2 regions of the Ruminococcus sp. 8Y-12 genome follow, and region 1 is predicted to be linked to the other one. Evidence: predicted binding sites of a transcription regulator. Region 1 holds the regulator's gene; the other holds the start of a gene.
The links. The regulator HrcA, encoded in region 1, represses chaperone genes, less so after heat shock. The targets are predictions, from matches to a motif close to TGTTAGCACTCNNNNNNNNNGAGTGCTAACA.
Positions count from the first base shown of each region.

Region 1 (3,590 bases):
GGAGAGTACTTCTTTCCATCAATATCCACTTTGTAGTCTGTACCCATATGTCTCTTAATGGAAGAGATCGTCTTATCCGCGTTGGTTACTGCCTGGCGCTTTGCAGGCTCGCCTACAAGTCTCTCACCTGTCTTTGTGAAAGCCACTACGGACGGTGTTGTTCTGGCTCCCTCTGCATTTGCGATAACGGTGGGTTTTCCACCTTCCATAACTGCCACACAGCTGTTTGTTGTTCCTAAATCGATTCCTATGATTTTACCCATTGTCATTTCCTCCTCATTGCAATGTTTTCATTTTATTGTAATGTCTGCGTTGGCAGACGTGTCCGTTTAATTGGCTACTTTTACCATACTGTGCCTTACCACGGTATCCCGGTAAGTGTAACCCTTCTGGAACTCCTCGGCAATGATATTCTCACCCAGTTCCTCATCCTCCACATGCATCACTGCATTGTGAAAATTGGGGTCAAATTCCTGACCCACAGCCTCAATCGGCTTTACTTCCAATTCCTCCAAAGTAGACATCAGCTGTTTGTAGATCTTATCCATGCCCTCCACAAAGGGATCATTCCTGCTCTCATCCGGAACCTGCGCCAAGCCTCTCTCAAAATTGTCAACCACAGGGAGCATCTTTTCGATCACACTCTTTGCGCCGACCTCATACATGGAGGCCTTCTCCTTCTCCGTCCTCTTGCGGAAGTTATCAAACTCTGCCATCTGGCGTTTCAGCCTGTCAGTAAGATCTTCGATCTGCTGATCCTTCTTGTCTTTCTTATCCTTCTTCTTACCAAAGAAGCCTTTCTTCTCTCCCGGACCGCTTCCCTCAGGCTCCTTTCCCTTGGATTCCTGACCGCTGCCATCCTCATTCTCAGAGGCTTCCCCGGCATTTTCCTCATCCTGTGAATCTTCCTCCACAGCTTCTGTATCCGTTTCCTCCTCGGTCACTTCCCCAACCGTCTCACCAGTCTCATTTTCCGCATCGGAAACAGCGTCCTTGTTCTCATCTATCTCCATATCCTTTTGCAGCTTTTCCTCAGACACGCTCTCTACCGCCCTTCTTCATCCTTTTTCGTTACTCTTGTTTTTGGTGATTCCTCTCTCTGCCTACCGAGACGGAAGAGTCCTCACTCGTCTTGTTAAATATCTTATCCAACTGCGTTGTCAAAGTTTTCAGTGTGCTGACTACTTTGTCGTAATCCATCCTTTTCGGCCCGATAATTCCTATCGTTCCCTTCATTCCCTCACCTAATTCATAGGTTGCTGTCACCACACTGCAATCCCGCATGGTCTGTACCGGAGATTCATTTCCTATATAGACCTGAATGCCCGTGTTCTCCTCCGCTGTCATAGTCTCTGCCACCAGATTTGCCAACTGCTGTTTCTCCTCAAATGCACTGATCAACTCACTGGCCTTTTCACTGTCGCTCAACTCCGGATATTTGAAAATATTGGTTGTGCCGCTGGTATAGATCTCTAAGTCCTCATCATCCATCTGAATGGCCTCTGCTACCGCATCCAATACACTGTTGACCACCTCACTGTGTATCCCTGCCTGCTCCTTGAGCTTCGCGATGGTAACCAGATTGATCTGTTCCATGGTCAGGCCGTTTAAGCTGGTGTTCAGCAGAATATTCAGTTTCAGAATCGTCTCATTGTCCAGCTGATGGTCAATGCGGAGCATCTTGTTCTTAACCACATTCCCCTCTGTCACTACAACCGCCAGCAGCTGGTTTTCCGCAATGACCGAGAGCTGTATAAATTTCAGCTTTGTCCGGTGATACTGAGGAGAGGTGATCATGGTTGCATAGTTGGTATTGTTGGCCAGCACCTTTGCCACCTGCTTCAGAACCAGATCCATCTTATCCTGCTTCTGGATCATCAGCTCCTTCATCTCCGTGACTTCTTTTTCCTTCTCCTCCATGAGATGGTCCACATAAAAACGGTATCCCATATCAGAGGGAATCCTTCCGGCTGAGGTGTGGGGTTGGAGGATATAACCCATATCTTCCAGATCAGACATCTCATTGCGGATTGTAGCGGAACTCAGATTTAAATCCGCATACTTGGATATGGTTCTGGAGCCAACCGGTTCCCCGGTTTCCAGATAAGTTTTAATGATAGCGTACAAGATTTTCGTCTTGCGTTCATCCAACTGCATCTTTAAATCCTCCCTCCCTTTTTTGTTATTAGCACTCATCTTGGTAGAGTGCTAACATCTATGTTCCTAAGATAGCACTCTTAATTTTCTTTGTCAATAGTATTTATGTATTTTTTAGAAATTATTTTTCATTTATAGGTTCATTAGATTGATACCAGTTCCTCACTTTAAAGGGCTATTTGGACAAAACCATGGAAATTCAAGGAAATCTACCGTTGACATGGTTTTTTAATGATGCTATATTTTAAAAAAATGAGCAAGTTTGATCTAATTAAAAGAGATACCGGCGCTTTTCCCGGGTCCGAAAAAACGGGGATTCAGAAAAAACAGGAGGGAAACATGAATAATAAGAACAAGTTAAATCGGGTTTTACTTTTTCTTTCGGCAATTGTACTGCTGGGCTTCGCAAAAACAGATGTTTGCGCGGCAAAGTCTTATGATTCGGTAAAAATATCTGCAAAGGACCCGGTGGTGGTCATCAGAACCTCTTATGCCACCGATAAATTTGAGGATGGAGGGTTGGGTGGCGTCTATTCTGCGGTTCCTGTCAAAGATACGGACTGCTATCTATTATACGATGTAATTATCTGGGAAGATCGCATAAGTCTCTATAAATTTGACAATAATCTGGACGATAAATGGAGTGAATATGCCCAAAAAAACAATGTGGACAGCATGACAGAAAGCCAATACCTAAAGGCAGGATTGGACTTTCGAGAGTCTTATCTCATAAAATCTGTCAAGTGTAAGAACCTGGAAGGAGATGTGGAGAAAGATAGCAGTAAGCGTTTAGCCGCATACAAAGCTTTTTTCAATATAATCCATAAGCGCTCTCCCTCCCGGCACATCGTCATCAAGTATTCTGGCCATGGAGGAGGAAGCTCCTTCTGCGGCTGCTTAAATTTGAGTGATACCAAAAAGGTTATGAATTATGGACTGAAGGTATTTGGGCAGAAATTTGCGATCATTGATTACGGAACAAACTGTGTCTCAGGAACGACCAGCGTACTGAATTTTTACAAATCTTATACAGATTATATGGTTGTATCACAATTGGATTTTGGCGGATGGGAGTGGGATAAATGGAATTATGACATTTACCGCAAGGTGGACAGCGATGAGGTTTATTCCAGGATGTTCCGAAAGGGAGAAACCATTCGGAAAGCCGCCCTGCGGCTGGGAGGCCAGCACAAAAAAATGTGGCCCTACGGGAAAAAATATATGAAAAAAAATAAGATTCCCCAATCCTCCACTGTGGTAAAGATGAAAGAATATACAAATCTAATGAAAAGTCTGAAAAAGACGGGGGCAACACGATATCATTGGGATCTCTACACCATGGTTAAAAAATATGGCGGGAGCAGTCTTCTCAAAAAGTATAAAAAAGCAATCATCTATTATTCCAATAATCAGGCATATTTACGCGGAAAATG
Region 1 is NZ_CM176623.1:2,987,393-2,990,982, reverse strand. It holds gene dnaK (molecular chaperone DnaK) at 1-263, opposite strand, end outside; gene grpE (nucleotide exchange factor GrpE) at 330-1,013, opposite strand; gene hrcA (heat-inducible transcriptional repressor HrcA) at 1,072-2,157, opposite strand; gene AC0THY_RS11320 (hypothetical protein) at 2,497-3,590, shown strand, end outside.

Region 2 (3,590 bases), 110 kb from region 1:
TCAAGGGAATTGACAAGGATTCCCAGATCTCCCTGAATGAATTTGACAGCAAGCAGCACTTCACACAGCCGCCGGCCCACTATACGGAGGCTGCGCTGGTTAAGACGCTGGAGGAGCTGGGGATCGGACGCCCCAGTACCTATGCTCCCACTATTACCACGATCATCAACAGGCGTTATGTGGCAAAGGAGAACAAGAATCTCTATCTCACGGAACTGGGAGAAGTGGTCAACAATATCATGAAGCAGGCATTTCCCAGCATCGTGGATGTGAACTTTACTGCCAATATGGAGTCTTTGCTGGACAAGGTGGAAGAGGGAGTCGTAAATTGGAAGACCGTGGTGCGCAACTTCTACCCGGATCTGGAGGAGGCAGTGCAGACTGCTGAGAAAGAGCTCGAGCAGGTGAAGATCGAGGATGAGGTGACGGATGTCATCTGTGAAGAGTGCGGACGCAATATGGTGGTAAAATACGGTCCACATGGGCGTTTCCTGGCCTGCCCCGGATTTCCGGACTGCAGGAATACCAAACCGTATCTGGAAAAGATCGGGGTCGCCTGCCCCAAGTGCGGCAAGGAGGTTGTGCTGCGTAAAACGAAAAAAGGAAGAAAGTACTACGGGTGTGAGGACAATCCGGATTGCGATTTTATGTCCTGGCAGAAGCCGTCCGGTCAAAAGTGTCCCAAATGTGGAAATATTTTACTGGAAAAGGGCAATAAGCTGGTGTGCATGGATGAAACCTGCGGTTATGTAGAAAACAGAAAGAAATAATTTAAATTTTTCGACTTTTTTGAGATTTTGGTTGAAAATCAGACAATTGTGTGCTAGAATGATATTTGGCATAAAATAACTATGTGATGTATGTCAACTTTGGGGTGGAGTGGACAGGACAGGAGGAAGTATGAGCGTACAATTGCTAGATAAGACCAGAAAGATCAATAAGCTCTTACACAACAACAATTCCAGCAAGGTGGTATTTAATGACATCTGCGAGGTACTCACAGAGATTTTGAATTCCAACATACTGGTAATCAGTAAAAAGGGCAAAGTCCTTGGTGTAAGCTTATGTGAAGGCGTGGAGGAGATCAAAGAGCTGATCGACGATGAGGTCGGGGGCTTTATTGATCCAATGCTGAATGAGAGACTTTTGGGTGTATTATCGACCAAGGAAAACGTAAACTTGGAAACACTTGGATTTATGGGAGATGGAGTTAAGAAATATCAAGCGATTATCAATCCCATTGATATCGCAGGAGAGCGGCTTGGCACGGTGTTTATGTACAAGTGCGACAGCCAATATGAGATTGACGACATTATCTTGAGCGAGTACGGCACAACAGTGGTGGGACTGGAAATGATGCGTTCCGTTCATGAAGAGAATGCGGAGGAAAACCGGAAAGTGCAGATTGTGAAATCAGCCATCAGCACACTGTCGTTTTCCGAGCTGGAGGCTATCATTCATATTTTTGATGAGCTGGAAGGCACAGAGGGGATATTGGTAGCCAGCAAGATAGCGGACAGGGTGGGAATCACCCGTTCGGTGATCGTCAATGCTCTGCGCAAATTTGAGAGCGCAGGGGTCATAGAGTCACGTTCGTCCGGAATGAAGGGTACCTACATTAAGGTAATCAATGATGTGGTATTTGACGAACTGGCAGAGCTGAAAAAGGAAAAGAAGAGCTGAGAAAATCCTGCCGGAAACGGCAGGATTTTCCTATACAAAAAACGCCGCAGAGAAATCTAAAAAAAATCTAAAAAAATAAAATGTGAGAAAATAGGAGATTAAAAGAGAAAACAAGAGAAAAAGTGGATATAGATCCAAATACGCGGCAATAATGATGCTTGCACAAATCAAGGATTTTCACTAATATAATGCTAACGGTTAGCACTCGACAAAAGTGAGTGCTAATAACAGAAAAACTGACAAATATCTAAGGAGGCGTCGTACAATGAAATTAGTACCATTGGGAGACAGAGTTGTATTAAAGCAGTTTGAAGCAGAAGAGACTACAAAATCAGGTATTATTTTAGCAAGCAAAGCCCAGGAGAAACCACAGGAAGCAGAGGTTGTAGCTGTTGGACCGGGCGGAGTGGTAGATGGAAAAGAAGTTACCATGCAGGTAAAGGCAGGGGATAAAGTAATTTATTCTAAATATGCAGGCAACGAAGTGAAACTGGATGATGTAGAGTATATTATCGTAAAACAGAGCGATATCTTGGCAATTGTAGAATAATCGAGGAGGCAGAGAAATCATGGCAAAGGAAATCAAATACGGAGCAGACGCCAGAGCAGCACTGGAAGCTGGTGTAAACAAATTAGCAGACACAGTTAGAGTAACCTTAGGACCCAAAGGCAGAAATGTAGTTCTGGATAAGCAGTTTGGCACTCCGCTGATCACAAACGATGGTGTCACCATCGCAAAAGAGATTGAGCTGGAAGATGCATTTGAGAATATGGGCGCACAGCTGGTAAAAGAGGTTGCCACAAAGACAAATGACGTGGCAGGTGACGGTACCACAACCGCAACAGTTCTGGCACAGTCCATGATCCAGGAGGGAATGAAGAACCTTGCAGCAGGTGCAAATCCCATTGTACTGCGCAAGGGAATGAAGAAAGCTACCGACATTGCAGTGGATGCTATTGCAGCTATGAGCCGCAAGGTTGACGGAAAAGACCAGATGGCCAGAGTGGCAGCTATCTCCGCAGGTGATGATGAAGTGGGAAATATGGTAGCGGATGCGATGGAGAAGGTTTCCAATGACGGAGTTATCACAATCGAAGAATCCAAGACCATGAAGACAGAGCTGGACCTGGTAGAAGGTATGCAGTTTGACAGAGGGTATATCTCTGCATACATGGCAACGGATATGGAGAAGATGGAAGCTGTTCTGGATGATCCATATATCCTGATCACAGACAAGAAAATTTCCAATATTCAGGAGATTCTGCCTCTGTTGGAGCAGATCGTACAGTCCGGCAAGAAGCTTCTGATCATAGCTGAGGATATCGAGGGTGAAGCACTCACCACTCTGATTGTAAATAAGCTGCGCGGAACCTTCCAGGTAGTAGGTGTGAAAGCTCCGGGATACGGCGACAGAAGAAAAGCTATGCTGGAGGATATCGCAATCCTCACAGGCGGACAGGTGATTTCCGAGGAAGTTGGTCTGGACCTGAAAGATACAACCATTGACCAGCTGGGACGTGCAAAATCTGTAAAGGTACAGAAGGAAAACACAGTTATCGTAGATGGCTTGGGAGACAAAGAGGCTATTCAGGCCAGAATTGGACAGATCAAAGCCTCCATTGAGGAGACCACATCTGAATTTGACAAAGAAAAACTGCAGGAGAGACTTGCAAAGCTGGCAGGCGGCGTGGCAGTGATCCGTGTAGGTGCGGCTACTGAGACAGAGATGAAAGAAGCTAAACTGCGTATGGAGGATGCTTTAAATGCCACAAGAGCAGCTGTTGAGGAGGGTATTGTAGCAGGAGGCGGTTCCGCTTACATCCATGCTTCTAAGGAAGTTGCCAAGCTGGTAGAGTCCATGGAAGGCGATGAGAAGACAGGAGCAGCTGTGATCTTAAAAGCTCTG
Region 2 is NZ_CM176623.1:3,098,703-3,102,292, forward strand. It holds gene topA (type I DNA topoisomerase) at 1-770, shown strand, start outside; gene codY (GTP-sensing pleiotropic transcriptional regulator CodY) at 901-1,683, shown strand; gene AC0THY_RS11925 (co-chaperone GroES) at 1,949-2,233, shown strand; gene groL (chaperonin GroEL) at 2,253-3,590, shown strand, end outside.
Region 2: AC0THY_RS11925 (co-chaperone GroES) is a predicted target of HrcA. The motif match lies at 1,880-1,910, and genes of this name have one in related genera.